2 regions of the Kitasatospora sp. NPDC029312 genome follow, and region 2 is predicted to be linked to the other one. Evidence: riboswitches for the same ligand, from Rfam matches in the RefSeq annotation. Region 2 holds a riboswitch; the other holds the start of a gene.
What was found. A riboswitch is a leader RNA that binds a small molecule or an ion and turns the genes downstream of it on or off. The one in region 2 is predicted to bind glycine.
Positions count from the first base shown of each region.

Region 1 (15,540 bases), on a different contig from region 2:
CTGCGTGGCCGCGCCGGTCGCGGGCAGCGGCGGGCGCACGGTCGCGGCCTGCGCGCTGAGCGCCCCGGCCAGCCAGGTCCGGCCGGCCGAGCTGGCCCGGATGGTGCCGGAGCTGCTCTGCACGGCCGAGGCGATCTCGCTCGCGTGCGGCGGCTCGCCTACTCCTCGCTGGTGCGAGAACCGTTGCGGTGCCAGGCCCGCGGGGCACGCCAGCCGTACTTCAGGGCGAGCATCCGCAGCCCGAAAGCGGTGAGCGCGGCGGCGGTGCCGGTGGCCCCGGTGAGGCGGTCGGCGCCGATCAGCAGGGCCACCAGGGCGGCGCCGACCAGGGCCGGGACGGCGTAGATCTCCCGGTCCCAGCGCAGCAGGGAGGGTATCTCCCCGGCCAGCACGTCGCGGATCACCCCGCCGCCGGCCGCGGTCACCATCCCGAGGGCGACGGCCGCGGCCGCGCCGAGCCCGTAGTCGTGGGCCTTGGCGGTGCCGGTGACGCAGAACAGGCCGAGGCCGAGGGCGTCCAGGGTCTGCACCGCCCGGTTGATCCGCTCGACCTGGGGGTGCAGGAAGAACACCACCAGGCCGGCGGCGAGCGGCGTCACGAAGTAGCCGAAGTTGCTGAAGGCGGCCACCGGTGTCGCCCCGATCACCAGGTCGCGGATCACCCCGCCACCGAGCGCCGTGGCCTCCGCCAGTACGCAGATCCCGAAGATGTCCATGTTCTTGCGGACGGCGAGCAGGCCACCGGAGAGGGCGAAGACGAAGATGCCGGCGAGGTCGAGGGACTGCTGCACGTCGGAGGGGAAGATCTGCGAGGTCACCCCACAACTATGACCTGTGCGGAACCCTCCCCTCCGCCTGCGGTCTCAGGAGGTGCCCGTACCCCCCTCCGGGCTGTGTCAGTCGCTCCCCTCGCTACCCTCCGGGAAGTGACACGCCACCTGGTGCCCGGTCTTCAGCGCCACCAGCGGCGGCTCCTGGGCGGCGCACACGTCCTGCGCCTTCCAGCAGCGCGTCCGGAACCGGCAGCCGCTGGGCGGGTTGATCGGCGAGGGCACGTCGCCCTTGAGCAGGATCCGCTCGCGCCCGGAACGCTGGCGCCGGCGCGGGTCCGGCACCGGCACCGCCGACATCAGGGCGGTGGTGTAGGGGTGCATCGGGCTGCGGTAGAGCGAGTCCCGGTCGGCGATCTCCACGACCTTGCCGAGGTACATCACCGCCACCCGGTCCGAGACGTGCCGGACCACCGAGAGGTCGTGCGCGATGATCAGGTAGGTCAGGCCCAGCTCCTGCTGGAGGTCGTCCAGCAGGTTGACCACCTGCGCCTGGATCGACACGTCCAGCGCGGAGACCGGCTCGTCCGCGACGATCATCTTGGGCTTCAGGGCGAGCGCCCGGGCGATGCCGATGCGCTGGCGCTGGCCGCCGGAGAACTCGTGCGGGTAGCGGTTGTAGTGCTCGGGGCTGAGCCCGCACAGCTCCAGCAGCTCCTGGACGGCCTTCTTGACCCCGCCCTCGGGCTGCACGCCCTGGAGCTTGAACGGCGCGCTGACGATGGTGCCGACGGTGTGCCGCGGGTTCAGCGAGGAGTACGGGTCCTGGAAGATCATCTGGATGTCGCGCCGCATCGGCCGTATCGCGCCGGCACTGAGATGGGTGATGTCGGTGCCCTCGAACTCGATCTTCCCGCCGGTGGGTTCGTCGAGCCGGGTGACCAGCCGGCCCATGGTCGACTTGCCGCAGCCGGACTCGCCGACGACGCCCAGCGTCTCGCCGGCGTTGACCGTGAAGTCGATGCCGTCGACGGCCCGCACCGCGCCGGTCTGGCGCCGCAGCAGTCCGCCGCGGATCGGGAAGTGCCGGACCAGGCCGGTCACCTTCAGCAGCGGCTCGCGCTCGGGGGCGGGCGCGGGCGCGGGGACCGCGGCCGCCTGAGTGTCCGTCATCGGTTCTCTCCAGAAAGGTGGTACGAGGCCGGGCTCACAGCCGGGGCGCGATCTCTTCGGCGAAGATGCGGTGCCGCTCGTCGGCCGGCAGGTGGCAGGCCGCGAAGTGGCCGGGCGTGGCCTCGGCCAGCACCGGGACCTCGTCGGTGGAACGTCCGCCGGTCAGCTGGGCGTACGGGCAGCGCGGGTGGAAGGCGCAGCCGGACGGCACGTTGATCAGGCTCGGCGGGGTGCCCCGGACCGGGACGAGCCGCTCCTGCAGCTCCCGGTCCAGCCGCGGCATCGATCCCAACAGGCCCCAGGTGTAGGGGTGTTCGGGGGCGTCGAAGAGGGTGTCGGCGGGGCCGCGCTCGACGCACTTGCCGCCGTACATCACCAGGATGTCGTCGGCCAGCTCGGCGACCACCCCGAGGTCGTGGGTGATGATGATGACGGCGGAGCCGAACTCCTCCTGGAGGTCGCGGATGAGGTCCAGGATCTGCGCCTGGACGGTGACGTCCAGGGCGGTGGTGGGCTCGTCGGCGATCAGCAGCGAGGGGTCGTTGACCAGCGCCATGGCGATCATCGCGCGCTGGCGCATGCCGCCGGAGAACTGGTGCGGGTAGTCGTCCACCCGGCGGTCGGGCTGCGGGATGCCGACCCGGTCGAGCATCTCGATCGCGCGGGTGCGGGCCTGCTTCTTGGAGGCCTGGGGGTGGTGCACCCGGTACGCCTCGACGATCTGCTGCCCGACCGTGTAGTAGGGGTGCATCGCGGTCAGCGGGTCCTGGAAGATCATCGCCATTTCGCGGCCGCGCAGTTGGCGCACCCGGTCCGGTCCGGCGGCGATCAGTTCCTCGCCGCCCAGCCGGATCTCGCCGGTGATCCGGGCCCGCTTGGAGCGGTGCAGGCCCATGATGCCCAGCGAGGTGACGGACTTGCCGGAGCCCGACTCGCCGACGATGCCCAGGGTGCGGCCCTTGTGGACGTCGAAGCTGACCCCGTCCACCGAGCGGACCAGGCCGTCGTCGGTGTCGAAGTGGATCCGCAGGTCGCGGACGGAGAGGAACGGGTCGCCCGACGGGGGCGACGCGGCGTCCGCCGGGGTCTTCTGGAGCTCGGTCACGAGAGCCTCACGCGGGGGTCGACGAGGGCGTACAGGAGGTCGACCACGAGGTTGCAGACGACGATGAAGAAGGCGGCCAGCAGGGTGACGCCGAGGACCTTGGGCAGGTCGTTGTCGGTGATCGCCTGGACGGCGAACTGGCCGACGCCCTTGAGCGAGAAGACCTGTTCGGTGATCAGCGCACCGCCGAGCAGCAGGCCGAGGTCCATGCCGAAGATGGTGACGATGGGGGTGAGCGCGGAGCGCAGGCCGTGCTTGACGACCACCTTGCGCTCGACCAGGCCCTTGGCGCGGGCGGTGCGGATGTAGTCCTCGCTCATCGTCTCCAGCATCCCGGCGCGGGTGAGCCGGGCGTAGAGCGCGGAGTAGAGGAAGGCCAGCGAGATCCACGGCAGGATCAGGTTGCGGGCCCACATCAGCGGGTCGGAGGTGAAGTCGACGTACTCGAGGTTGTCCAGGATCGGCCACTCGTAGCTGAAGACCGTCAGCAGCAGGGCGCCGGTGAAGAAGACCGGCAGCGAGACGCCGGCCAGCGCGACGCCCATCGAGAGCCGGTCGAAGATCGAGCGCGGCTTGAGCGCGGAGATCACACCGGTGGTGACGCCGGAGATCAGCCAGAGCACCGCCGCGCCGATGGCGAGCGAGATGGTGACCGGGATCCGGCTGGTCATCTCCGGCCAGACCTCCAGGTGGTTCTTGAAGGAGTAGCCGAAGCAGGGCACGTGGCAGGTGGCCGGTTCCGGCCCGAACTTGTACTCGGCGCCGCTGACCAGGCCCTTCAGGAAGTGCCAGTACTGGGTGTACAGCGGCTGGTCGAAGCCGAGGTTCTGTTTGACCGCCGCGATCGCCTCGGGCGACGGGTTCTTCCCGATGTACTGCGCGGCCAGCTGGTCGGTGGTCTCGCCGGCGAAGCGCGGGAGCAGGAAGAAGATCGCGAAGGTGACCGCGCTGACGACCAGCAGCAGCACCGCGGCCGCGAGGATCCTGCGGATGATGTAGGCAAACACAGTTGGGCGGCTCCGGCGGCCCGCCGCCGTCCGGGGTCTGCCGGACGGCGGCGGGCGCCGCTGCCTTCACCTGCCTTCAGGGATGCGGAGCCAGGCTCTTACTTGGTGGTGCCGATGTTCAGGTAGTCGTACTCACCCGAGAAAGCCGAGGTGGAGGCGACGTTGGTGGCGGTGTCCGAGCGGTACAGGAAGACCTTGAAGTCGGTCAGCGGCACGTAGGAGGCGGACTCCATGACCTTCTTGTCGATGTCGCCGTAGATCTTCTCGCGGGCGGCCTGGTCGGAGTTGACCGCGGCGTCGTCGAGCAGCTTGTTGACGGCCGGGTCGTCCAGCTGGGCGAGGTTGCTGTTGCCGGACGGCTTGATGGCGCGGCCGTCGACGATCTGCTGCAGGAAGCCGTAGCCGGTCGGCCAGTCGGCGCCCCACTGCATCATCATCAGACCGATGTTGTGGTCCTGGGTGAACTGCGGGGCACCGGCCGAGTCGGTCAGGTACTTGCCCTGCGGGTACTGCTGGATCTCGACGTTGATGCCGATGTTCTTCAGCTGGGCCTGGATCGCGGTGGCCGCGGCGACCTCGGTGGCGCGCTCGGTGCGGGCGGACAGGACGGTGGTGAAGCCGCCGTCCTTGCCGCAGGCCTTCAGGGAGTCCTTGGCCTTGGCCTGGTCACCCTTGTTGTCCTTGGTCTCGTACAGGTTGAAGTCCTGGTGGCCCGGGATGTCCGGCGGCAGGACGGTGTTGGCGATCTGGCCGCGGATCGGGCCGCCGAGCGCGGTCTGCACCGAGACCTTGTCGATCGCGTACTGGACGGCCTTGCGGCACTCCAGGTTGTCGAACGGCGCGACCTTGGTGTTGATCGCCATGTAGACCAGCCGGCCGCCGTAGGCGTTGTCGGTCTTGGCCTTGAGCTTCGGGTCGCGCAGGATCTGCGCCTGGGTCTGCGGGTCGACGCCGCCGCCCACCAGGTCGACCTGGGCGTTGCCGGCCAGCAGGTCCTTGTCGATGGTGGCCTGGTCGATGTTCATCTTGAGCACGATCTTGTCCGGCAGCTGCTTCCGGATCGGGTCGGTGCTCTTGTCCCAGTTGGTGTTCGGCACCAGGACGGCCTGCTTGCCGTCCTCGTAGGACTCGAACTTGAAGGAGCCCGAGGACACGATGTGCTTCACGTAGTCGGCACCGGTGTCCTTCGCCTGCGGGACCGGCGCGGTCTGCGGGGCGCTGACCAGGTAGTCGAAGTCGGCGAAGGGGTGCTTCAGGTGGAAGACGACCGTGGTGTCGTCCGGCGTCTCGATCGAGTTCAGGCCGCCGTCCTTGTCCTTGTACGGACCCTGGTACGGCGTCGCGTTGTCGACCAGCAGGTCGTGGAAGTAGGTCGGGCCGTTCGAGTTCACCTCGGGCGCGAAGTTCGAGCGCTCCACGGCGTACTTGACGTCCTTGGAGGTGATCGCCGTGCCGTCGTCGTACTTCAGGCCGGCGCGCAGCTTGTACGTCCAGGTCAGGCCGTCGGCACTGGGCTTGCCCATCGACTCGGCGAGGTCCGGCACCAGCTTGTTGCCGTCGGCGCCGGCCGCCGGGTTGAAGGTGGTCAGCGAACGGGCGTACAGGCGCGAGAAGTTGTAGATGTACGCATAGTAGGTGTTGCCCGGGTCGAGCGAGTCCGGGGTGCCCTTCATCTCGTAGGTGACCGTCCCGCCCTTCTTGTCCGAGACGTTGACGATCTGCTTGGTGGCCGCGTCGGCACCACTGCCGTCGTTCGAGCCGGCGGAGGAGGACTTGCCGTCGCCGCTCTTCGAGCTGGACGAACAGCCGGTCACGACCAGGACAACGGCGGCGGCCGCGGCGGTCAACGCGACGGTACGGGACCTACGCATGGGTGAGATCAACCCCTTGAGGATGTGGAGGAAGGAGAATTCCGACGCCGGGTCAGTTGCTCTTGGGATCGAGGGCGTCACGAAGCCCGTCGCCGAGCAGGTTGAACGCGAGCACGGTGATGAAGATCGCCAGGCCCGGTACCACCATGTACTGGGGGTCCACCTGGTAGTAGTTCTTCGCGTCGGCGAGCATGCCGCCCCAGGAGGACTGCGGGGGCTGGATGCCGACACCGAGGAAGCTCAGCCCGGCCTCGAAGAGGATGTTCGTCGGGATCAGCAGGGTCGAGTACACCAGGATCGGCCCGACCAGGTTCGGCAGCAGTTCCTTGAACAGGATGAACGGGCCGCGGGCGCCGAGGCTGCGGGCGGCGTGGACGAACTCCCGCTCGCGCAGCGAGAGGGTCTGTCCGCGCACGATCCGGCCCATGTAGGGCCAGTTGAAGAAGCCGATGACGAAGATCAGCACCATGAGGTGCAGCGGGAGGCCGTGCAGGCCGAACGCGCCGCCCTGGAGCGAGGCGGAGATCGCGATGGCGAAGAGCAGCAGCGGGAACGCCAGGAAGACGTCCATCAGGCGGCTGATCACGTTGTCCACCCAGCCGCCGTAGTAGCCGGCCATCACGCCCAGCACGGTGCCGAGGGTGTTGGACAGCAGGGTCGCGCCGAAGGCGACCAGGAGGGAGACCCAGGAGCCGTCGACCACCCGGGCGAGCAGGTCACGACCCTGCAGCGGGTCGATGCCGAGCAGGTGGTCCCCGCTCATCCCGCCCCAGTCCCCGAGCGGCAGGCCGCCGAGGTCGGCGTCCAGCAGGTCCGGGTTCGGCTGGTCGGGGTCGAGTCCGAACAGGGCCTCGATCGGCCCGGACAGCACGGCGAGCAGGATCAGCAGGATCACCACGATGCCGCCGGCGACGGCGGCCTTGTCCCGCTTGAAGCGGGTCCAGGCGATCCGACCGAGGGAACGGCCCTCGATCGTCTTGGCCGGGCTCGCGGTGGCTGGCGCCTCCGGTTCGTGCCCGGCGGTGGTCACGGATGCGGTCATGGTCAGTTGGTCCCCTCGCCGACGGTGGCCGGCCCACGGGTGCCGGGCGCCGGCTTCGGCGGTGCGGCTGCGGACGTGCGGAGGTGCTTAGGAGGAGCGGGTGCGCGCGGCAGTGCGTCGTGCACAGGCACTGCCACCACGCGGGATGGGCGTCGCGTGGTCGAGCTGTCGGCGTGCGCGCTCACCTTTGTGGGGTTTCCAGTACGCGCGATGCGTTGCGCAGAACTCTCTGTCATGCGAACTGGCTTGCGCCAGCCCTGACAACCGACAGATGCCCAACTGTGATCTGCGTGCATGCACGTCCCCGGTCTTCGGCATATCCCTCTTCACACGGCTGTAACAGGCATGTCAAGATGGGTGGACTTCGGGGACGGGAAATTCGTCCGGAAAGCACCGAAGCCGACCTGATGGTCAATCAAGTCGGCTTCGCGAATATGCCTTCGGCTGTTCCGGCAATCAGCGTCCGGGGTATCCGGGCCACGACCGAGGCGCCTGCGGCTGCCCCCAGCCCGGCGCGGGCGGCTGGGCGCCGTAGGGCCACGCCGCGGCCGGCTGCCCCGGCAGCGACTGCGCCGGGTACGGCGCCGGCGGGTACGGGCCGGCCGGCGGCCGCCCCGCCTCCCGGTCGAAGAACGGCCGGGCGTTGGCCCGCATCCACAGCGCCACCGGGTCGTACTCGTCCGCCATCGCCACCGTGGACACCGCGAGCCCCTCCGGCGCCACCGCGATCGCCCGCTGCATCAGCGCCCGCACCGCCTCCACGGCCGGCGGCGAACTCTCGTACAGGTCCAGGCCGATCGCCAGGTACGGCTCCCCCACCGTCGGCCGCACCCAGGCCCGGCGCAGCGCCCGCACCGCGCGCACCTCGCCGGCCTGCCGCTCCAGCAGCGCGAAGAACTGCTGGGCGTTCACCTGCGGCTCGCTCAGCTTCAGGGGGCCGGCCGGCAGCCGGTCCAGACCGGCGGCGATCCGCCGCAGGTCCGCCCACGGCACGCCGACCCCGCCGCCGGGCGCGTGCGGGTTGAGCCACAGGCCCCAGCGGGTGCGGTACAGCGAGGCGGCGATCTCCCGCCCGGAGATGACCTCGTGTGCTCGGGCCCAGCCGGAGGCCGTCAGCTGCTCGGGCGAGGTCACGGCCGGCGCGTAGCCGTGGCCGCTGATCTCCATGTTCCCGTACTGCGCGTCCGGGCTGCCCGGCGTGCCGTGCCAGAGCAGCATCCAGACCTGGCCGTCGGCGAGCGCGTGCAGCAGCCGCTCGTACGCGTCGTAACGCTCCGGCGCGACGTCGCGCAGGGCGCGCTCCAGCGCGCCCGGATCCGCCGGGCGCCCGGCCGGCGCCTGGCCCCAGGGGCCCGGCCCACCGCTTCCCGCTCCCGCACTCATGCGCCCACCTCGCCGCGCCTCTTTCCTCAACCCAGCCGGCCCGTCAGCCGTCTGCACGCACCCTATGGCGCGGCACCGGCCGCCGCCACGGCGACGTGCTCACGAACGATCCCCGCTCACATCCGCGTGTAGAAAGGCAGTACCCGGGTGAGCAACCACTCGACCACCGGGTCCTCGGCGAGGTCGAGCAGCACGAGGTGGACGCCGCCCGGCAGCGGCGCGGTTCCCAGCGCCCGGCCGAGCGCCTCGTTCACCGCGCCCGGGTCCGCCGGGGCGGCCGGATCCAACTGGACGCCCACGAACATCACGGTCGGCTCGCCCTCGATGCTGGCCAGTGCCCGGCGCGCGGTCAGCACTCCCGGCAGGGCCGACAGTTCGGCCCGGCAGGCGGCCAGGAAGTACTCCGGGTCCTCCCCCGGCACCGGCTCGCGCAGCGCCACCCGGCCGCCGGTCGGCGCCGCCGGCTGCTGCTCCCAGCGGTCCTCCCGCGGCCCGCGGCGCAGCTCGGCCACGCCCTGCGGCGGCACCGGGATGCCCACCGCGGCCTCGGGGTTGACCGCGATGCCCACGCCCAGCGGCAGTCCTCGGGCGAACTCCCAGGCCGGCGCTATCGCGAAGGCCATCCCCGGCGCCTGCTGCAGGAACACCTCCTGTGAGGAGAACACCGGCACGTACGGCTCCCCGGCCAGTTCGACGGTCGGCAGGTCCAGCGACTGCCCGGCCGGATCGCCCCCGGCCGGCAGCGGGATCCACACCTGGCTGCGGGCCAGCACCTCGATCACCCGCGGCGTCGCGCCCGGGTCGCCCAGCGCGGCCGTCAGCACCTGCTCCAGCTCGTTGGCCGGCCAGGCGCCGCCCGGCGGCACCGACTCCGGCCCGCCCCACCCCTGCTGCTGCTCCACCGGGTACTCCATGCGCCGCCGATCCGCCCTCGTGCCGGTCGGCCGCCCACTGCTGCGCCGACGCGCAGAAGTCTAGGCCGCGGGCAGGGTGCCGGTGGGGCACGGGTGGCGCAGGGGTTCGGTATCGGGCGGGGTGACCGGGCCCCCCTCCCCCCGCGCGCGTGGACGTGCCATGATGTGCGCGTCCGACGGCATGCGCCGCGGGCCCCCACAACTCCATACCGGCCGCTCGAACCCGCGCGGGAGAGCCCGGAGTGCCGCTCAGGCGGTACGGCCGGCGCCGAAGGAGCAAGTCCTCCCCGGAATCTCTCAGGCCCCCCTACCGCACGGGTTAGGCACATCTGGAAAGTGGCGCTCGGCCCTGTCGCGCGCCCACCCACGGTGCAAGCCGCCATGCTGTCCTGGATGCTGGAAACAGCTGCGGGCAGGTGGGCGGTGAAGCTCTCAGGTTCGACGACAGATGGGGAGACCCACGCCGCCGCATGCCCGCGCGCAGGGTCGGTCCCCGAGCGGGTCCGGTCCCGGCGCGTGCACCCCTGAGTGCCCCGACCGAGGAGTTCCTGGCCATGTCGTCCCTCCGCCTGACCGCGCTCGACGCGCTGCACCGCGCCCTCGGCGCGACCATGACCGACTTCGCCGGCTGGGACATGCCGCTGCGCTACGGCAGCGAGCGCGAGGAGCACCTCGCCGTCCGCACCAAGGCCGGTCTGTTCGACCTCTCGCACATGGGCGAGATCACCGTCACCGGCCCGCAGGCCGGCGAGATGCTGGACCACGCGCTGGTCGGCTTCGTCTCCGCGCTCGGCGTGCTGCGCGCCCGCTACACCATGATCTGCGCCGAGGACGGCGGCATCCTGGACGACCTGATCGTCTACCGGCTGCGCGAGGACGCCTTCCTGGTCGTCGCCAACGCCTCCAACGCCCAGCTGGTCCTGGACGAGCTGATCGCCCGCGCCAAGGGCTTCGACGCCGTCGTCACCGACGACCGCGACACCTACGCGCTGATCGCCGTCCAGGGCCCGGAGTCCACCGCGATCCTGGCCGGGACCACGGACGCCGACCTGCCCGGCCTGAAGTACTACGCGATCCTCCCGGCCCGGGTGGCCGACCGCGAGGTGCTGCTGGCCCGTACCGGCTACACCGGCGAGGACGGCTTCGAGATCTTCTGCCACCCGGGCGACGCCGAGGACGTCTGGCAGGCGCTGACCGCCGCCGGCGAGGGCCGCGGCCTCGTGCCGTGCGGGCTGTCCTGCCGCGACACCCTGCGCCTGGAGGCGGGCATGCCGCTGTACGGGCACGAGCTGTCCACCGACCTCACCCCCTTCGACGCGGGCCTGGGCCGGGTCGTCCGCTTCGACAAGACCACCAACGACGGCGCCTTCGTCGGCCGCAAGGCGCTGGAGCAGGCGGCCGCCGCGGCGGAGGCCAACCCGCCGAAGGTGCTGGTCGGCCTGGTGTCCGAGGGCAAGCGGGTGCCGCGCGCCGAGTACACCGTGGTCTCCACCGAGGGCGCCCCGATCGGCCGGATCACCTCGGGCGCGCCGTCCCCGACGCTGGGCAAGCCGATCGCGATGGCCTACGTCGACGCCGCCCACGCCGCCCCCGGCACCACCGTCGCGGTGGACGTGCGCGGCACGCACGAGCCGGTCGAGGTCGTGGCGCTGCCGTTCTACAAGCGCGCCCGCTGAGTCCGTCCGGCCGGGCCCGCGCGGCCCGGCCGGCACCCGCTTTCCCCATACCCGCACGTCGAAGCCGTCCGCGTGGCGGCCCGCTTCGTCGTACCCGCTTCCCATCCTGGAGAATGACGCCATGAGCAACCCCCAGCACCTGCAGTACACCGAGGAGCACGAGTGGCTGACCGCCGCTGATGACGGTGTCTCCACCATCGGCATCACCCAGCACGCCGCCGACGCGCTCGGTGACATCGTCTACGTGCAGCTGCCCGAGGTCGGCGACACCGTGACCGCCGGCGAGACCTGCGGCGAGCTGGAGTCCACCAAGTCGGTCAGCGACCTGTACTCCCCGGTGACCGGCGAGGTCACCGAGGTCAACCAGGACGTCCTGGACGACAACGGCCTGGTCAACAGCGCCCCCTTCGAGGGCGGCTGGCTGTTCAAGGTGCGGGTGGAGTCCACCGGCAAGCTGCTCAGCGCGGACGAGTACGACGCCTTCGTCAAGGCCTGACCCGTTCGTGACCGGGCGGGCCGCGCGCACGCCGGCCCGCCCCACCGCCCGGCCGTCACCCGGCACCACCCCTTGCGAGGGCGCGCTCGCACGGCACCCCTGATCCTCCTCCTCCCGGGAAGACCACACCATGACGGTTCTCAACCAGTCCCTGCACGCCCTCGACCCGGAGATCGCCGCCGCGGTCGACGCCGAGCTGCACCGCCAGCAGACCACCCTGGAGATGATCGCCTCCGAGAACTTCGCCCCGGTGGCGGTCATGGAGGCCCAGGGCTCGGTCCTCACCAACAAGTACGCCGAGGGCTACCCCGGCCGCCGCTACTACGGCGGCTGCGAGCACGTCGACGTGGTCGAGCAGATCGCGATCGACCGCGTCAAGGCCCTGTTCGGCGCCGAGCACGCCAACGTCCAGCCGCACTCGGGCGCGCAGGCCAACGCCGCCGCGATGTTCGCGCTGATCCAGCCGGGCGACACCATCCTGGGCCTGAACCTGGCCCACGGCGGTCACCTGACCCACGGCATGAAGATCAACTTCTCCGGCAAGCTCTACAACGTGGTCGCGTACCACGTGGACGAGAAGACCGGCCAGGTCGACATGGCCGAGGTCGAGCGCCTGGCCAAGGAGCACCAGCCGAAGCTGATCATCGCCGGCTGGTCCGCTTACCCGCGCCAGCTGGACTTCGCCGAGTTCCGCCGGGTCGCCGACGAGATCGGCGCCCTGCTCATGGTGGACATGGCGCACTTCGCCGGCCTGGTGGCCGCCGGGCTCCACCCGAACCCGGTGCCCTACGCGGACGTGGTCACCACGACCACCCACAAGACCCTGGGCGGCCCGCGCGGCGGCGTCATCCTGTCCAAGGCCGAGCACGCCAAGAAGATCAACTCCGCGGTCTTCCCCGGCCAGCAGGGCGGTCCGCTGGAGCACGTGATCGCGGGCAAGGCCGTCGCCTTCAAGGTCGCCGCCTCGGAGGAGTTCAAGGAGCGCCAGCAGCGCACCCTCGAGGGCGCCAGGATCCTCGCCGAGCGCCTGCTGCGCGAGGACGTCGCCGAGGCCGGCGCCACGGTGCTGTCCGGCGGCACCGACGTCCACCTGGTCCTGGTCGACCTGCGCAACAGCCGGCTCGACGGCCAGCAGGCCGAGGACCGCCTGCACGAGGTCGGCATCACGGTCAACCGCAACGCCGTCCCGAACGACCCGCGCCCGCCGATGGTCACCTCGGGCCTGCGCATCGGCACCCCGGCCCTGGCCACCCGCGGCTTCCGGGCCGAGGACTTCCGCGAGGTCGCCGACATCATCGCCGAGGCGCTCAAGCCCGCCTTCGACGAGACCGTCGCCGCCGGCCTCAGGGCCCGCGCCACCGCGCTGGCCGAGAAGTACCCGCTCTACCCGAACCTGGCCAACCAGGAGTGATCCGGCCCCGTCCGGTTCACCGGGCACAGGGCCGCCCCGGGTGACCGGCCTCACTCCGCCGGTGCACCTGGGACTCCGGGGCACCGCGCACACTGGACAGTGCGCGCGGTGCCCCGTCCCGTGTCGGCCCCCGCCCCGCCCCTTCCGCAGCACAGTCCTTCCACGAGACCAGACAAGGACGTCCCCGTGGCCATCAGCGTCTTCGACCTCTTCTCCGTCGGCATCGGCCCGTCGAGTTCCCACACCGTCGGCCCGATGCGCGCGGCCCGGATGTTCGCCCGCCGGCTGCGCTCGGAAGGCCTGCTGCCCCGGGTCACGGCCGTGCGCGCCGAGCTGTACGGCTCGCTGGGCGCCACCGGCCACGGCCACGGCACCCCGAAGGCCGTCCTGCTGGGCCTGGAGGGCAACTCGCCGCGCACCGTCGACGTCGACCAGGCCGACAAGGACGTCGAGCGGATCACCGCCGAGAAGCGGATCACCCTGCTCGGCGAGCACCCCATCGACTTCGACACCGACAGCCAGCTGGTCCTGCACCGGCGCCGCTCGCTGCCGTACCACGCCAACGGCATGACCCTGTGGGCGTTCGCGGCGGACGGCTCCACGCTGCTGGAGAAGACCTACTACTCGGTCGGCGGCGGCTTCGTCGTGGACGAGGACGCGATCGGCGCGGACCGGGTCAAGCCCGACGACACCGTGCTGCGCTACCCCTTCCGCACCGGCGAGGAGCTGCTGCGGCTCACCCGGGAGACCGGGCTGTCGATCTCCGGCCTGATGCTGGAGAACGAGAAGGCCTGGCGCAGCGAGGCGGAGATCCGGGCCGGGCTGCTGGAGATCTGGTCCGTGATGCAGGAGTGCGTGCGGGCCGGCATGACCCGCGAGGGCATCCTGCCGGGCGGCCTGAAGGTCCGCCGCCGCGCCGCCGCCGCGGCCCGGGCGCTGCGCGCCGAGGGGATCGGTCCGGCCAACGCGATGGAGTGGGTGACCCTCTACGCCATGGCGGTCAACGAGGAGAACGCCTCCGGCCGCCGGGTCGTCACCGCGCCGACCAACGGCGCGGCGGGCATCATCCCGGCCGTCCTGCACTACTACCTGAACTTCATCCCGGGTGCTGACGAGGACGGCATCGTCCGCTTCCTGCTCGCGGCGGGCGCCATCGGCATGCTCTTCAAGGAGAACGCCTCCATCTCCGGCGCCGAGGTCGGCTGCCAGGGCGAGGTCGGCTCCGCCTGCTCGATGGCCGCCGGCGGCCTCGCCGAGGTCCTCGGCGGCACCCCCGAGCAGGTCGAGAACGCCGCCGAGATCGGCATCGAACACAACCTCGGCCTCACCTGCGACCCGGTCGGCGGCCTGGTCCAGATCCCCTGCATCGAGCGCAACGGCATGGCCTCGGTCAAGGCCGTCACCGCGGCCCGGATGGCCCTGCGCGGCGACGGGCGGCACCACGTCTCGCTGGACAAGGCGATCAAGACGATGAAGGAGACCGGGGCCGACATGAAGATCAAGTACAAGGAGACCTCCCGCGGCGGCCTCGCCGTTAACGTCATCGAGTGCTGATCCCGGCGGCCCCGGGCCGTCCGCCCCGGGGCCGCCGGCCCGGCTACCCGGCGAGGAAGGCCAGGCCGCCGGCCAGGACCGCGAGGCCGCACCAGGAGAGCGCCGGCAGCCGCTCCCCCAGGGCGGCGACGCCGAGGACGGCGGCGACGGCGGGTTCGGCGAGGGTGAGGGTGGTGGCGGTCCGGGCCGGGGTGCGGCGCAGGCCGTGGCCGAACAGCCGGTAGGCGAGGAAGGTGGTGATCACCGCGAGGTGGAGCACGACGCCCGCCCCGCGCACCGAGAGCAGCCAGCCGGTCGGGCCGGCCGCCAGCACCGGCAGCACCAGCAGCGCGGCAGCACCGAACATCGCGCCCATCACCCCGCCGGACGGGTGCCCGGCCGTGATCAGCCGGCCGCCGATCAGCGAGTACACCGCGTACGAGAGCCCGGACAGCGCCGCCAGCAGCACGCCGACCAGGTCCGTCGACGCGCCGCCGCCGGCGAGTTCGGGCCCCAGCACCAGCACCGCACAGCCCAGCACCGCGAGCGCCGTGGCCCCGGCCCAGCGCGCACCGGGCCGGCCCTGCCGGGCGAGCCACCCGAGCAGCCCGGTGAACACCGGCGCGCTCCCCAGCGCGATCACCGTGGCCACCGCCACCCCGGTGCGGGCCACCGCCGGGTAGAAGCTGAGCGGGTATCCCGTGACCGCGACGGCCCCCAGCACCAGGAGCCACCGCTCGCGCACCGTGCACCGCCGCGGCAGCACCCGGGCGGTGCGGTCGGTGACGAACAGCAGCAACCCGCCGAGCACCAGGGCGGCGGAGCCGATCCCGGTCGCCGGGGCGGCGGCGGGCGCCAGCGAGCCGACGGTCCCGGTGGTGCCCCAGAGCAGCGCGGCGGCCAGGATGGGCACCGGCCCGTCGAGCGGGCGGAGGCGGCGGGCCGCGGGGGCCAAGGGGGTACGGGCGGGCGCAGACAAACGATTCGGCACAGTCGTGAACTTCCGTCGTCGAAATCCGTCAGGAGGAGTCGGTTTCGAAACGGGCGCACACCGCCGCCCCCGGGCCTCGGCAGAAGCCGGGCGGGGTCGGGAGTTCAGCTCACCAGCGCGTACGCCCGCTCAGGCGGACAGCGGTGGCAGCGCGACGCGCCAGTACGA
Region 1 covers NZ_JBVHXY010000002.1:314,769-330,308, reverse strand. The annotation lists gene ACZ4WV_RS02945 (IclR family transcriptional regulator) at 1-253, shown strand, start outside; gene ACZ4WV_RS02940 (trimeric intracellular cation channel family protein) at 159-818, opposite strand; gene ACZ4WV_RS02935 (ABC transporter ATP-binding protein) at 897-1,943, opposite strand; gene ACZ4WV_RS02930 (ABC transporter ATP-binding protein) at 1,978-3,048, opposite strand; gene ACZ4WV_RS02925 (ABC transporter permease) at 3,045-4,055, opposite strand; gene ACZ4WV_RS02920 (ABC transporter substrate-binding protein) at 4,154-5,926, opposite strand; gene ACZ4WV_RS02915 (ABC transporter permease) at 5,979-6,968, opposite strand; gene ACZ4WV_RS02910 (enhanced serine sensitivity protein SseB C-terminal domain-containing protein) at 7,425-8,351, opposite strand; gene ACZ4WV_RS02905 (enhanced serine sensitivity protein SseB C-terminal domain-containing protein) at 8,468-9,253, opposite strand; glycine riboswitch at 9,484-9,588, shown strand; gene gcvT (glycine cleavage system aminomethyltransferase GcvT) at 9,820-10,941, shown strand; gene gcvH (glycine cleavage system protein GcvH) at 11,063-11,437, shown strand; gene glyA (serine hydroxymethyltransferase) at 11,568-12,848, shown strand; gene ACZ4WV_RS02885 (L-serine ammonia-lyase) at 13,035-14,402, shown strand; gene ACZ4WV_RS02880 (EamA family transporter) at 14,446-15,294, opposite strand.
Region 1: another riboswitch for glycine. It lies ahead of gcvT (glycine cleavage system aminomethyltransferase GcvT); the one in region 2 lies ahead of gcvP (aminomethyl-transferring glycine dehydrogenase).

Region 2 (15,540 bases):
CGCGCTGCTCGAATGTGAGACGAGCCCTGCCCTGCCGTCGGTGCGGGCCCGTCGACTTCGGGGAGCGTGTGTGTCCACAATCCACCATCAGCGGGCTTCCGGCGAGGCCCACCTCGGGCACGTGGTGTTCATCTCCGCGGCGGCCGCCATGGGCGGCTTCCTGTTCGGCTACGACAGCGCGGTGATCAACGGCGCGGTGACGGGCATCCAGAAGCACTTCGCGGTGGGCCACGGCACCACCGCGTTCGTGGTGGCCATCGCGCTGCTCGGCTCGGCCGTCGGCGCGGTGGCCGCCGGCCGGCTGGCCGACCACCTGGGCCGGGTGCGCACGATGCTGCTGGCCGCCGTGCTGTTCGCGGCCAGCGGCATCGGCTCGATGTTCCCGCCGAACATCGAGGTGCTGGCCTGCTGGCGCGTGATCGGCGGCATCGCGATCGGCATCGCCTCGGTGATCGCGCCCACCTACATCGCCGAGGTGGCCCCGACCGCCTACCGCGGCCGGCTCGCCTCCTTCCAGCAGATGGCGATCGTGCTCGGCATCACCGTCTCCCAGCTCGCCAACTGGGCGCTCAACCAGGCCGCCGGCGGCGAGTCCACCGGCCACCTCGGCGGCGTCCAGGCCTGGCAGTGGATGCTCGGCGTCGAGACCATCCCAGCCCTGGTGTACGGCCTGATGGCGCTGGCCATCCCGGAGTCCCCGCGCTATCTGATCGCCGACCGCCGCGAGGCGCAGGCCCGCAAGGTGCTGGTCGAGGTCGAGGGCGAGGCCGTCGACCTGGACGCCCGGGTGGCGGAGATCCGCGGGGTGCTGGCGTCCACCCACAAGCCCCGGCCGCGGGACCTGCTCGGCGGCCGCTTCGGCCTGCTGCCGATCGTCTGGGTCGGCATCGGCGCCTCGGTGTTCCAGCAGTTCGTCGGCATCAACGTGATCTTCTACTACTCCTCCTTCCTGTGGCAGTCGGTCGGCATCAACGAGTCCAACTCGCTGCTGATCAGCCTCTCCACCTCGATCATCAACGTGGTCGGCACGGTGATCGCGATGGGACTGGTGGACCGGATCGGCCGGAAGCCGCTGGCCCTGGCTGGCTCCACCGGCATGGCGATCGCGCTGGGCGCGGCCGCCTGGGCGTTCTCCTACCGGCACGGCACGGGAGACACCGCGACCCTCGACAACACCCACGCCACCGTCGCGCTGGTCGCCGCGCACGTCTTCGTGCTCTGCTTCGCCTTCTCCTGGGGCGTGGTGGTCTGGGTGCTGCTCGGCGAGATGTTCCCCAACCGGATCCGCGCGCTGGCCCTGTCGGTCGCCGCCTCGGCCCAGTGGATCGCCAACTGGGCGATCACCGTCAGCTTCCCGGACCTCGCCGACTGGAACCTCGCCGCGACGTACGTGATCTACGCGGCCTTCGCGCTGCTCTCCATCCCGTTCGTGGCCTTCTGCATCAGGGAGACCAAGGGCCGCGCCCTGGAGGAGATGGGCTGAGCAGCCTGCCCCCGCACGCACGACGTCGCACGCGCCCACGCCGCACGCACCCATGCCGCGCGCGGCCCGACCCACCGAGAGGAAGCCATGCCTGACCAGCGCGGCTCCCGGCAGAACGTCACCTTCCCGAGCAACGGCCGCACGGCTCACGGGTACCTGGCCCGCCCTCCGCAGGGGGTCGGGCCGGGACTGGTCGTGGTGCAGGAGTGGTGGGGGCTCACCTCGCACATCGCGGACATGGCCGACCGCTTCGCCGCCGAGGGGTTCACCGTCCTCGCCCCCGACCTGTTCGGCGGCGCCACCACCCACGACCGCGCCGAGGCCGCGCGCCTCAAGCGCGAGCTGCCGGTCGAGCGGGCCGTCGAGGACCTCTCGGGCGCCGTCGACCACCTGCTGTCCCTGGACGGCGTGGTCGGTGACGCGGTCGGCGCGGTCGGCTTCTGCATGGGCGGCGGCTTCGCCCTGCTGCTGGCCACCCGGTGCGGGGACGACGTGGCCGCCGTCGTCTCCTTCTACGGCCTCCCGCCGGACCCGGACTTCGACTACCGCGGTCTGACGGCCCACGTCCTCGGGCACTTCGGCGAGCTCGACGGCTCGATCCCGATGTCCGCCGTGGACGAGGCCGCGATCCGGATCGGTGAGGCCACCGACGTCCGGCCGGAGATCCACTTCTACCCGGCCGGGCACGCGTTCATGAACGACGAGAACACCCTCGGCACCTACGACGCCCTGCAGGCCCGGATCGCCTGGCGGCGCACCGTCACCTTCCTCCACGGCCACCTCGGCTGACGGCGCCCCGCCCCCTGGGCGAGCCGGGCCGGGGCGGCCGCCGTGGCACCCAGGACGCACCGGAGCCCGTCCACGCGCCCGCGCCCGCGTCGTGAGCGCCCTGTGCGCCCCGCGTGCGCCTGCCGCCGAGCAACCAGTGGTGCCCCCGGTTCGTCCCACCGGGTAGGACACACCATCCACTTGGGGGCCACCGGTGCCGAAGCCACTGCTGTTCCTGGACGTCGACGGAGTGCTGAACCCGGTTTGTCCGCACCCTGACGCCGGGTTCGACTCCCACACCCTGCTCGGCTACGCCGTCCTGCTCGCCGCCAAGCACGGCCAGTGGCTGCGCGAACTCGCCGGCACCTACGAACTGGTCTGGGCCACCACCTGGGAGGAGCACGCCAACACCCACATCGCCCCGGCGATCGGCCTGGACCCGCTGCCCTTCGTGCGCTTCACCGGATACGTCCCACAGCCCGGAGACCCACGCGTCCCGCTGATGGAGCTGTTCTCCGCCCGCAAGTGGGCGCCGCTGCTGCGCTACGCCGGAGGCCGTCCGTTCGCCTGGGTGGACGACGTCATCCCGCCCCGGCTGGTCCGCAGGTCGCTCTGGCGCCGCGACCGGCTGCTGCTGCCGATCGACCCGGGCCAGGGTCTGGAGCGCCGGCACGTCGACCGGCTGCTGGCCCGGCCGCCGCGCGGTCAGTCGCCGACGGTCGGCCCAGCCCCGCTCGGCGGATCCGCGCTCGGGAGCTCCGCCGTCAGGGGGTCGGCAGCCAGCTGACGTGCCCGGCGAGCAGCGCGTACCCGACGAAGGCCACCGTGTCGATCAGCGCGTGCGCCGCCACCAGCGGCATCACCCGCCCCCAGCGCCGGTAGAGCAGGCAGAACACCGCCCCCATCACCATGTTCCCGACCAGCCCGCCGACCCCCTGGTACAGGTGGTACGAGCCGCGCAGCACCGAACTCGTCACCAGCGCGGCCGGCCAGGACCACCCCGACTGCCCCAGTCGGCGCAGCAGATAGCCGAGGACGACGACCTCCTCCAGGATCGCGTTCTGCCAGGCCGACAGCACCAGCACCGGCACCCGCCACCACACGTCCGGCAGGCCCGAGGGCGCGACCGTCAGGTTGTACCCGGCCGCCTGCGAGGCCAGGTACAGCGCCAGTCCGGTGCCCCCGATCGCCGCCGCGACGGCCGCCCCCCGGCCGAGGTCGCCCAGTTTCCGCCCGAGGTCGAAGCCCAGCACCCGCAACGACGTGCCCTCGCGCACCAGCAGGTAGCCGACCAGAACGACGGGCATCAGTCCGCGCCCGATGTAGTACAGCTGCCACACCAGGTCCAGCCAGGGCCGCCCGGGCGCGCGGGAGGCGTTCAGCGTGGCGACCTGCTGGCCGAGCTGGAGCGGTTCGGTGAGCGAGCCCGCGAAGCTGATCAGCGCGCTGATCCCGCTGGCCCCGAGGGAGAGCCCGAGGACGATCAGCAGCTCCACGCCGAGCAGCCGGCGGGTGGTCTGCTCGGTCTCCGGCGCGGTCGGGCGGGTGATCACGGGCGCTCCAGCGGACGGATGATCGCTCCGGCCGTCGGCCGACCGCCGGAGCGATCATCCTGACACAGCGGCCGGGCTACCCCACCGGCCAGGTGTGCACCGGCTCGCCGCCGCGCATGTGCTCCGCGTAGCGCCTGGTCATCGCCGCGAGCGCGGCCGGCCGGTCCATCCCGTACTGCTCGCGCAGCCGGTGGAAGGTGGCGCTCTGCCAGGCCGCGCCGTTGGTCCGGCGCAGACAGCGCTGCTCGATGATCCCCAGGTAGCGGTCCCGGTCGGCGGGCTCGACACCCCACTCGTCCAGCCCCTGGTAGGCCATCGGCAGCAGTTCGCCCAGCACCAGGTCGACGGCGGAGATCGTCTGCAGCCCGCCACCGCGGCCGGCCCGGCCGGAGCGCGGCCACTGGAACACCGCGTCGATGCCGTACCGGGCGCCCTGGCGGAAGTTCTCGTCCGCCCGCTCGAACGGCAGCCGGGTCCAGACCGGCCGGGGCTGCTCGGCGAGCACCCGCACCAGCCCGTAGTAGAAGGCGGCGTTGGCGAGGGTGTCGGCCACCGTCGGCCCGGCCGGCAGCACCCGGTTCTCCACCCGCAGGTGCGCCACCCCGCCCGACACGTCGTAGATCGGCCGGTTCCACCGGTAGATGGTGCCGTTGTGCAACCGCATCTCGGCGAGCCTGGGCGCCCCGCCGGAGGTCAGCACCTTCATCGGGTCCTCGTCGTCGCAGATCGGCAGCAGTCCCGGGAAGTAGCGCAGGTTCTCCTCGAACAGGTCGTACACCGAGTCCACCCAGCGCTCGCCGAACCAGGTGATCGGACGCACGCCCTGGGCCTTGAGTTCGGCCGAACGGGTGTCACAGGCCTGCTGGAAGAGCACCGGTCGGGTCTCCCGCCACAGTTCTCGGCCGAACAGGAACGGGGAGTTCGCGCCCATCGCCAGCTGCGGGCCGCAGATCGCCTGGGCGGCGTTCCACACCGAGGAGAACCGCTGCGGCGTCACCTGCAGGTGCAGCTGCAGCGAGGTCGCGGCGGCCTCCGCCACCATGGTGATCGACTCGAGCTGGAGGTGCTCGACGCCCTCGATGTCCAGCGCGATGTCCTCGCCGCGGGCGGCCAGTATCTGGTCGCTGAGCAGGCTGTACCGCTGGTTGTGGCTCATCGCGTCCAGCCCGGTGTGGTCGTGCTCCAGGGTCGGCAGGATGCCCACCATGACGATCCGGGCGCCGGCCTCGACCGCCCGCCGGTCCGCGTAGCGCAGCCCGGTGTCGATCTCCTCGCGCAGTTCCTCGAAGACGTGCCCGCAGAGCCGATGCGGCACGATGTTCACCTCGATGTTGAACCGGCCCAGCTCGGTCTGGAAGTCGCTGGAGCCGATCTCGCTGAGCACCTGGGCGTTGCGCATCACCGGCAGGCCTTGTTCGTCGGCCAGGTTGAGCTCGATCTCCAGGCCCATCACCGCCCGCGGCCGGTCGAAGCGGTCCTCGCGCAGCATCCGCCCGAGCGCGTCGAGGCAGGCCTGGAGCTTGAGCCGGTACTGCTGCCGGTCCGCCAGATCCGCCCGAGTCGCCACGACCTTCTCGCCCACGGTCCCCTCCTCCTGACCCACCCGGCCGTCCGACCGTGCCAGCATCATGCCCACCTCGAAGATCGATACCCGAATGCTTGTACTGGCTTGCAATGCAAGGGAACTGACGCCCATTCAGTGCATCTGTGGACTTGCCCGACGCCACGGCCTGTGATAAACAGATCACCCTGCGCATTTGTTCGATGAATTCGAGGAATCCGCACTGCGCTCCGGCCGGTTCCTCCCGCCACGAGGCACTCCTCGACGGCGGCGACCGCGCCGGCTCCGCGATCTTGCACAACCGGACACGGCCAGGCCCGTCACCGACGACGCACCGCGCCACGCCGGTATGCCGCACTCGCACGCCGATCTCGCTTGGAGAGGCGGACCCCGCCATGACCCTGCAAACCCCCCAGCCCCCACCGAGCGCCCTGCGCGCGGTCCTGGGCGCGCTCGACTCGGACACCGCCCTGCGCCAGCCCGCCGCCGCAGCGCTGCGTCACCCGACCGGACCACTGCTCCCCGCGCATCCGCTCGCGGTGCACGTCCTGGACGGGCCACGCCCCGAGCTCACCGCCGCCCGCCGGACCGGCTGGCGCTTCCTGATCAAGGACGGCGCCGAGGTGACCGCCGCCGCCGAGGTGGTGCAGAGCCCCGAAGGCCACACCTTCTCCCACTTCACCGCCGGCCCCTACCTCTCGTCGACCGTCCGCGCGCTGCGCGAGGCCTGGCAGCTCGCCCAGAGCTCCCGCGTCCGCTGCCAGCCCCGGCTGCTCACCTTCCCCGGCCAGTACGCGACGGCGCTCTGGCTGCACAGCCCCGACGCCGGCCCGCCCGGCGACCTGCTGATCCCGCTCGCCCCGGCTCCGCTCGGCGTCACCGCGCACCGCGCCCACCCGGCCGACGAGCTGCTGCCGCTGCTCGTCCGCGCCCCGCTCTCCCGGCCGGTGCTGCTCGGCTCCACCTGAGACCGCGCTACCGCGCGGCCCCGTCCACCGCCGCCGGGCCACCCGCCCGGCGGCCCTTCACCACGCCCTGCGTGAGGCCCTGCGTCAGGCTCTTTCGTCAGGCCGGGCCTCAGGCCGACCCCATGCGCGCCCGCGCCCCGGGCCTCACCCGAATGGCCACCACCCGCAGGGGCCATCCGCAATGGCCCCACCAGGCCATCTCACGACTGGCCCATCGGTGCGTGTTTTGCTCCCGGGCCCACCTGAACGGGTGATCTCTGCCCGGGACTTGTGGCGCATGTCACCAAATCGCTGCGCGCGCGTCCGCAGATGCCGACACTGGGAACCAGCGTGGAAGGACCACCTGTCCTACCCACTTGAGCGCCGGTCCACACCTGGTCGGCGTAGCGGACAGGATCCGACTACCGCGGCGGCCCCGGACGGCAGCACCCTCCGGGACCGCACCACGGGGAGGATCGCAGAGCGAAGCGAGGGTACGCGTATGTGCCAGCACCGTCCTGAATGCCCGTCGGCCGAGTCCGAGGACCGCGAGGCGGCCGTGCCGGTGGCTTGCCACCCGGAGCAGGGCTGGAGCCTGCTCTGCAACGGCGTCGTCCTGTTCGAGGACACCGGAGAGCTGCTGCCCGACGGCCGGGTGATCGCGCCGCGCCGCCCCGTCGCCCACGCGGCCTGAGACCTCCGGCGCCGGAACGACCGGCCGGCGCCGGAACGACCGGCCGGCGCCGGAACGACTGACCGGCATCGGGCACGCCCGGGCCGCCCAGGACAGGGCCCCGGCAGAAGCGTTCTGCCGGGGCCCTGCCCTGTGTACGCGCCCTGGGATCAGACGCCGTTCTGGGATCAGACGCCGTACTCGTCCAGCGGCGGGCAGGAGCAGACCAGGTTGCGGTCGCCGTACGCCCCGTCGATCCGGCTCACCGGCGGCCAGTACTTGTCCGCCGGGTTCACGCCGGCCGGGAAGACCGCCTCCTGCCGCGAGTAGCCGTGCGCCCAGTCGCCGGCCAGGGTGGCGGCGGTGTGCGGGGCGTTGCGCAGCGGGTTGTCCTCGGCCGCCCACTCGCCCGAGCCGACCTTGTCGATCTCGGAGCGGATCTCGATCATCGCGTCGCAGAACCGGTCGATCTCGTGCAGGTCTTCGGACTCGGTCGGCTCGATCATCAGCGTGCCGGCCACCGGGAAGGACATCGTCGGCGCGTGGAAGCCGTAGTCGATCAGGCGCTTGGCGATGTCGTCCACCGTCACGCCCGTCTCCTTGGTCAGCGGGCGCAGGTCGATGATGCACTCGTGCGCGACCAGCCCGCCCGGGCCGGTGTAGAGCACCGGGAAGTGCGGCGCCAGCCGCTTGGCGATGTAGTTGGCGTTCAGCACCGCGACCTGGGTCGCGTGCTTCAGGCCCTCGCCGCCCATCAGCCGCACGTACGCCCAGGAGATCGGGAGGATCGCCGCCGAGCCCCAGGGCGCGGCCGAGATCGGGCCGACACCGGTGGCCGGGCCGGCCTCCTCCTGCAGCGGGTGGTTCGGCAGGTACGGCGCCAGGTGGGCGCGCACCGCGACCGGGCCGACGCCCGGGCCGCCGCCGCCGTGCGGGATGCAGAAGGTCTTGTGCAGGTTCAGGTGCGAGACGTCCGCGCCGAACTTGCCCGGCTTGGCCAGGCCGACCAGGGCGTTCAGGTTGGCGCCGTCCACGTACACCTGGCCGCCGGCCTCGTGCACCAGGGCGCAGATCTCGGTGATCTGGGTCTCGTAAACGCCGTGGGTCGACGGGTAGGTGACCATCAGCACGGACAGGTTGTCGCGGTGCTGCTCGATCTTGGCCTTCAGGTCCTCGACGTCCACGTCACCGTCGACCAGGGTCTTCACCACGACCACGCGCATGCCGGCCATCACCGCGGAGGCGGCGTTGGTGCCGTGCGCGGAGGACGGGATCAGGCAGACGTCGCGCTGGGTGTCGCCGTTGGCGTGGTGGTAGGCGCGGACGGCCAGCAGGCCGGCCAGCTCGCCCTGGGAGCCGGCGTTCGGCTGGATCGAGACGGCGTCGTAACCGGTGACCTCGACCAGCTGCTGCTCCAGCTGGCGGATCAGGGTCAGGTAGCCCTGGGCCTGGTCGATCGGCGCGAAGGGGTGCAGCTGGCCGAACTCCGGCCAGGTCACCGCCTCCATCTCGGTGGTCGCGTTGAGCTTCATGGTGCAGGAGCCCAGCGGGATCATGCCGCGGTCGAGCGCGTAGTCCCGGTCCGACAGGCGGCGCAGGTAGCGCAGCATGGCGGTCTCCGAGCGGTGGCTGTGGAAGACGGGGTGGGTCAGGTACTCGTCCTCGCGCAGCAGCGCGGCGGGCAGCGTCTCGGCGGCCTCGGCGACCTCCACGGCGGGGACGCCGAACGCGGCCCAGACGCCGGCCAGGTGCTCGCGGGTGGTGGTCTCGTCGGTGGAGACGGAGATCCGGTCCGCGCCGTCCTGGTGGACGTTGATGCCGTGGGTGCGGGCGGCGGCGGCGATCTCGGCGGCGCGGCCCGGGACGACGGCGGTGACGGTGTCGAAGAACTCGCCGTGCAGCAGCTCGACGCCGCCGGCCCGGAGGCCCTCGGCGAGAGCGGCGGCGTAGCGGTGGGTGCGCCGGGCGATGTCGGCCAGGCCGTCCGGGCCGTGGTAGACGGCGTACATCGAGGCCATCACGGCGAGCAGCACCTGGGCGGTGCAGATGTTGCTGGTGGCCTTCTCGCGGCGGATGTGCTGCTCGCGGGTCTGCAGCGCCAGGCGGTAGGCGCGGTTGCCGTCGGCGTCGACGGAAACGCCGACCAGGCGGCCGGGCAGCGAGCGGGCGTACTCGGCGCGCACCGACAGGTAGCCGGCGTGCGGGCCACCGAAGCCCATCGGCACGCCGAAGCGCTGCGAGGTGCCGCAGGCGATGTCGGCGCCCAGCGCACCCGGGGACTTGAGCAGGGTCAGCGCCAGCAGGTCGGCGGCCACGGCGACGATCGCGCCCAGCCCGTGCGCCTGCTCGATCACCGGGGCGAGGTCGCGGACCACGCCGGTGGCACCCGGGTACTGCAGCAGGAGGCCGAAGACGCCGCGTTCGGCGACCTCGGCCGGAATGCCGTCGGACAGGTCCGCGACGACGACCTCGACACCGGTCGGCACGGCGCGGGTGTTGATCACGGCGATGGTCTGCGGCAGGGTCTCGGCGTCGACCAGGAAGACGCCGCCCTTGACCTTGGTGACACGGCGCGCCAGCGCCATCGCCTCGGCGGCCGCGGTGCCCTCGTCCAGCAGCGAGGAGCCGGAGGTGGGCAGGCCGGTCAGGTCGGAGACCAGGGTCTGGAAGTTGAGCAGCGCCTCCAGGCGGCCCTGCGAGATCTCCGGCTGGTACGGGGTGTAGGCGGTGTACCAGGCCGGGTTCTCCATGACGTTGCGCAGGATCACCGGCGGGGTGAAGGTGCCGTAGTAGCCCAGGCCGATCATCGGCTGGAGCACCTGGTTGCGGCTCGCCAGCTCGCGCAGCTCGGCGAGGACCTGCGCCTCGCTGCGGCCGGCGGGCAGGTCCAGGGCGGTGATGGAGCGGATCGCCTCGGGAACGGCGGTGGCGGCGAGCTCGTCCAGGGAGCCGTAGCCGACGGAGGCCAGCATCTTCTCCTGGGCGGCGGCGTCGGGGCCGATGTGGCGGTTCTCGAAGGGGCTGGCCGACTCGAGCTCGGTGAGGGTCGAGGCGCCGGTGGGGCGTCCCGCGTTCGGCTGGGCGTTCATGGTGGTCGAGGCCTCCTGGTCACGGACCGGCGGGGGCACGCACGCCGACGGGCCTTCCGCTGCGGACGGCGGAACGGCTCGGGCGGACGAACCCGAAAGGCCTCCCCCTCTGTCATCGGGACCTGAGAGCTTCGCCCGCACGTCGCGCTGTCGGCGCTTCGTCGGCTTGCACCGTCGGTGAGGGTGGTGATCGTCGGCTTCCGCGCCGGCGATCCTGCCCTGCTTTCCAGAGTGACCTAGCCCGCACGGTACGGATGCCTGAGAGATTCCGGGGAGGGTTTGCTCCTTCGGCGCCCCGACCAGCGGTTTTCGCGGTCGTGGACTCTCCCGAGCGGGCTCGGCGGTCGCCGCCCAGGGTACCAGCGGGAGGCCTTCCGATCACGGGTGCGTCTGGTCACTCGAGGTCTACGCGCGTCCCCCGGACGGCCCAGCACCAAGCCCGTCCGGCGCACCCCGGTCGCGTCGGTCCCATTCATGCCTTTTGGTGTGAAGTGGCGGACGGGACGGGTGCTCCGACCGCCGTACCTGCGGGAGTTCCGTAGGCGCAGCGGACTGGAGGAAAGAGTGCAGACCGACATCGACCCCCGGGATCTCATCGGCCACAAGGCGGTCGACCGCAACGGCGACAAGATCGGCACGGTCGACGAGGTGTACCTGGACGACTCGACCGGCCAGCCCGAATGGGCGGCCGTGCGGACCGGCATCTTCGGCCGGGACGCCTTCGTCCCGCTCACCACGAGCGAGTTCTCGGGTGACGAGCTCCGGGTGCCCTACGACAAGTCGCTGGTCAAGGAGTCGCCGGACTTCGGCGTGGGCCAGCACCTGTCGCCGGCCCAGGAGCTCCAGCTCTACCGCTACTACGGCCTCGACACCCCGGTGGACGCCCACGCCGCCACCGAGGAGCCCGCCCGGACCGCCCACCAGCCCGACCTCGACTTCGGCAACACGCCGGTCGTCGCGGCGGCGGCCACCACGACCGCCACGCCGTTCGCCTTCCACTCCGCCGAGCCGGGTCCGACCGCGGTCGCCGCCCCCGGCACCGTCGGCACCGACACCACCACCACGGAGACCCACGTGCCGACCCCCTCCGCCCCCGCCATGGCGGCCGCCCCGCTCGTCGAGCCGAGGCCGCAGCCCGCGCCGGCCGCGCCCGCCCCCGTGCCCACCCCCGCGCCGGCGCCCGCGCCTTCCGCCGAGGCCGGCACCTCGGCCCTGACGGCCCCGGTCGAGATCACCTGTCGCGAGGAGCGGCTCGACATCACCACCGAGTGGCACGTCCTGGGCACCGCGAAGCTGCGCAAGTACGTGACCAGCGAGCAGGTCGAGCGCCGCGTCCCGGTGGTCCGCGAGCGGGTCCGCGTGGAGCGCGTGCCGGTCAGCGACGCCGAGCGCGCCACCCTGAGCGACAAGGAGATCGCCGAGGACGTCGAGGAGGTCACCCTCCGCGAGGAGCGCCCCGTGGTCCGCAAGTACCTGGCCCCGATCGAGCGGGTGCGCCTGGTCGTCGAGCGCTACACCGCCGAGGAGGTCGTCCAGGACGAACTGCGCCGCGAGCACGTCGAGATCCACGACGACAGCGCCCCGGCCACGAACGGCGCCCACCACGACTCCCCGCACCCCATCGTCTGACCCCCGCGACTCCCCCAGGGCCCCGGAATCCCTCCGGGGCCCTCGTCGTGTCCGGCCCCACTACCCCGCTTTGCCAAACCTTAACCGCTCGATATTTGACACTCTGAAGTATCTCCGGGCATATTTACTTCAGTTCATTCACTATGTACGGGAGGAAGCAACCGTGAGTGAGGCACCACAGCCCACCACCGCGGCCGAGAAGCAGAGCAGCGCCCGGGTCCTGCCGGCCCTCATCCTGGCGATGCTGTCGTTCAGCGTGGTGCAGACCGCGGTCGTCCCGATCCTGCCCTCGCTGGCCAAGGAACTGGACGTCTCCACGTCCAACATCACCTGGCTGATGACCGCCAACCTGCTCTCCGCAGCCGTGCTGACTCCTCTGCTGGGCCGCTTCGGCGACCTCCGGGGCCGTAAGCCCATGCTGCTCATCTCGCTGGCCGGCCTGGTCGCCGGATCCGCCCTGGCGGTCAGCACCCACTCCTTCACCTGGCTGGTCGTCGCCCGCGTCCTGCAGGGCGCCGGCGGTGGCGTGATGCCGCTGGCGATCAGCATCGTCCGCGACGAGCTGCCCAAGCGGAAGGTGACCGGCGGCGTCGCCGCCATCAGCGCCTCGATGGGCGTCGGCTCCGGCCTCGGCCTGGTGGCCACCGGCCTCCTGCTGGAGCACTGGAACTACAAGTCGATCTTCTGGATGGGCCTGGTCTTCGGCCTGATCGCGATCGCCCTGGTGGCCCTGCGTGTCCCGTCCGACCCGGTCACCGACAAGGACGGCGGCGCCGACCCGCTCGGCGCGATCACCCTGGCCGCCTGGCTCTCCGCCCTGCTGGTCGCGGTCAGCCAGGGCAACCACTGGGGCTGGACCTCCACCAAGACCCTCGGCCTGTTCGCCGTCGCCGCCGTGGTCGCACTGGTCTGGGGCATCATCGAGACCAAGGTCGCGCACCCGCTGGTGGACCTGAAGATGATGTCCCGCCCGGCCGTCGCCTTCACCAACCTGGCCGGTCTGCTCATCGGCTTCGGCATGTACGGCTCGTTCATGGTCATCAGCAACTTCTCCCAGACCCCGGAGAAGCTGGCCCACTACGGCTTCACCGCGACCGTCCTGCACGCCGGCGTGATGCTGCTGCCGTCCGCGATCGGCTCGATGGTGGCCGCCCCGCTCGGCGCCATGCTGATCGCCCGCCGCGGCCCCCGTCTGCCGCTGGTCCTCGGTGGTGTCCTCGGCGCCATCGCGATGGCCTACCTGGCCCTGCGTCACAGCCACGAGGGCGACATCTACACCGCCTCCGCCATCTTCGGCCTCGGCATCGGCCTCGCCTTCGCCGCGATGCCGGCCTTCATCAACGGCGCCGTCCCGGTCGAGCAGAGCGGCATCGCCAACGGCATGAACTCCGTGCTGCGCACCGTCGGTGGCGCGATCGGCACCGCCGTGATGACGGCGATCCTGACCGGCGACACCATGAAGCTGCCGATCAAGATCCAGGTGCTGCTGCCCACCCTGGACGCCTACAAGCACGCCTTCTGGGCCACCGCCGTGGTCTGCATCGTCGCCGGTGCCGTCCCGTTCCTGATCCGCACCGCCAAGCCGGTCGCGGCCGCCCCGGGCGGCTCGGCCCCGCAGGACTCCAGCACCCAGCTGGTCAAGACCGACGCCTGACGAGGCGTCCGGCCCGCGCGCTCAGGGACAGGGCGCGCGGCCCCCGGCCTCCGCACGTCGCGAGGGCATCACGAACGCGCGGAGTCCGGCACGGTATGCGGCCCCACCCGGTGACCACCGGGTGGGGCCGTTCCACGGCCAGAGCCCATCAGCCGCCACGGGCCCGAGCGCCTCAGCCTTCCGAAGGCTCCGGCCCTTCCGCGCCCTCCGCCTCGTCCGCGCCGCCCTCCACCTGCCGCAGCGGCAGCGGCCGGGCCGGTTCCAGCGCCGGGTCGTCGACCGCGAAGGTCCGCACCCGCCCCGGTCCGCTCCAGGGCGTCTCGAACCGTACGGTGACCCGCCCGACCCCGCTGCCCTGCACCCACCCCGGCCCGAACTCGCCGTGGTGGACGTCCTGTCCGGGCAGCCAGCGCCGCACCACGACCTCCTCCGGCTCCTGCTCGGCCTCCGCCGCCTCGACCGCCTCGGCGTGCTCCGCCGCCTCCTCGCGCAGCGCCTGCGCGAACAGGTCCTCCTGGGTGTAGTCGGCCAGCTGCGCCACGCCCACCCCCAGCAGCCGGACCCCGCCGGTGATGTCCACCTGCTCGGCCAGCCGGCGCGCGGTCGCGGTGATCACCGCCTCGTCGTCCGTCGGCCCGCCGAGCGTCTCCGAGCGGGTCAGCGTCGAGAAGTCGAACCGCCGGACCTTCAGCACCACCGTCCGCCCGGAGCGCCCCGCCGCCCGCAGCCGCCGCACGCACCGCGCGGCCAGCGCCTCCACCTCGCGCAGCACCCGGTCCCGGTCGGCCAGGTCCACCTCGTAGGTGTCCTCCACCGAGACGGACTTGGCGTCCTGGTCGGCGATCACCGGCCGCTCGTCCAGCCCTATCGACATCTGGTGGATCCCCGCGCCGTGCGCCCGGCCGAGCAGCGCGACCAACTCCGCCTCACCCGCCTCCGCGAGGTCCGCCACCGTACTCAGCCCGGCCCGGCGCAGCACCTGCTCGGTGGCCGGCCCGATCCCGGGCAGCGCCCGGACCGGCATCGGCCCGAGCACGGCCCGCTCCTGCCCCGGCTCGATCAGCACCAGCCCGTCCGGCTTGGCCTGCTCGGAGGCGATCTTCGCCATCAGCTTGGAACCCGCCGCCCCGACCGAACCCGTCAGCCCGGTGAAGCGGTGGATGTCCGCCCGCAGGTCCTCCGCCAGGGCGAGCACCAGCCGCTCACCCGTCTCGTGGTCCGCCTCCACCAGCGCGGGCCCGTACGGACCGGCCTCCAGGTCGACGAAGGCCTCGTCCAGGCTGAGCGGCTGCACCAGCGGCGACAACTCCCGCAGCAGCCCCATCACGATCTCGCTGTTCTGCCGGTAGGCCTCGAAGCGCCCGGCCAGGAAGGCCGCGTTGGGGCACAGCCGCCGCGCCTGCGCCATCGGCATCGCCGAGTGCACCCCGAACCGGCGCGCCTCGTAGGAGGCGGTGGAGACGACCCCGCGACCGCCGAGGCCGCCGACGACCACCGGCTTGCCGCGCAGACTCGGCTTGGCCGCCTGCTCCACCGCCGCGAAGAAGGCGTCCATGTCGAGGTGGATGATGCTCGGCAGAGATCGCACCCGCCGATCATCGCGCACGGGTCCGACAGTGCGTGCGAACCCGGCCGCGGCCCTGCGGCCGGGCCGGCGGCTACGGCCTGCCCGCCGCCTCCGCCAGCGCCTTCGGGATGCCGTCCTCCTCGGGCCCCAGCAGCTCCGGGTCCGGCCGCAGCCAGGCGTTCACCGCCGCCTTGCCCGCCCCGGCGATCTCCCGCAGCCCGCCGTACAGCCAGGTCGCGTCGTGCACCTCCGGCACCCCGACCGCGTACGAGCGGATGCCGGCCGCCTCGCACAGCGCCAGCGCCCGCCGGACGTGGAAGTCCTGGCTGACCAGCACCGCGCGGTCCACCCCGAAGATCCGGTGCGCCCGGGTGCAGGAGTCCCAGGTGTCGAAACCGGCGTAGTCCCGGACCACCCGCCCCGCCGGCACCCCGTGCTCGGTCAGGTACCGGTACATCGCGTCCGGCTCGTCGTAGGAGAGCCTCCCGTTGTCCCCGGTCACCAGGATGGCCCGCACCTTCTCCTCCCGGTACAGGTCCAGCGCCGCCGTGAGCCGGTGCTCCAGGTACGGCGAGGGCTTGCCCTGGTCCAGCCCCGCTCCGAAGACCACCGCCAC
Region 2 covers NZ_JBVHXY010000020.1:101,650-117,189, forward strand. The annotation lists gene ACZ4WV_RS18550 (sugar porter family MFS transporter) at 71-1,483, shown strand; gene ACZ4WV_RS18555 (dienelactone hydrolase family protein) at 1,571-2,272, shown strand; gene ACZ4WV_RS18560 (HAD domain-containing protein) at 2,466-3,038, shown strand; gene ACZ4WV_RS18565 (CPBP family intramembrane glutamic endopeptidase) at 3,016-3,804, opposite strand; gene ACZ4WV_RS18570 (glutamate-cysteine ligase family protein) at 3,881-5,386, opposite strand; gene ACZ4WV_RS18575 (hypothetical protein) at 5,761-6,333, shown strand; gene ACZ4WV_RS18580 (DUF5999 family protein) at 6,815-7,006, shown strand; gene gcvP (aminomethyl-transferring glycine dehydrogenase) at 7,174-10,074, opposite strand; glycine riboswitch at 10,177-10,309, opposite strand; glycine riboswitch at 10,311-10,414, opposite strand; gene ACZ4WV_RS18590 (PRC and DUF2382 domain-containing protein) at 10,639-11,703, shown strand; gene ACZ4WV_RS18595 (MFS transporter) at 11,867-13,357, shown strand; gene ACZ4WV_RS18600 (DNA polymerase IV) at 13,530-14,945, opposite strand; gene ACZ4WV_RS18605 (SanA/YdcF family protein) at 15,016-15,540, opposite strand, start outside.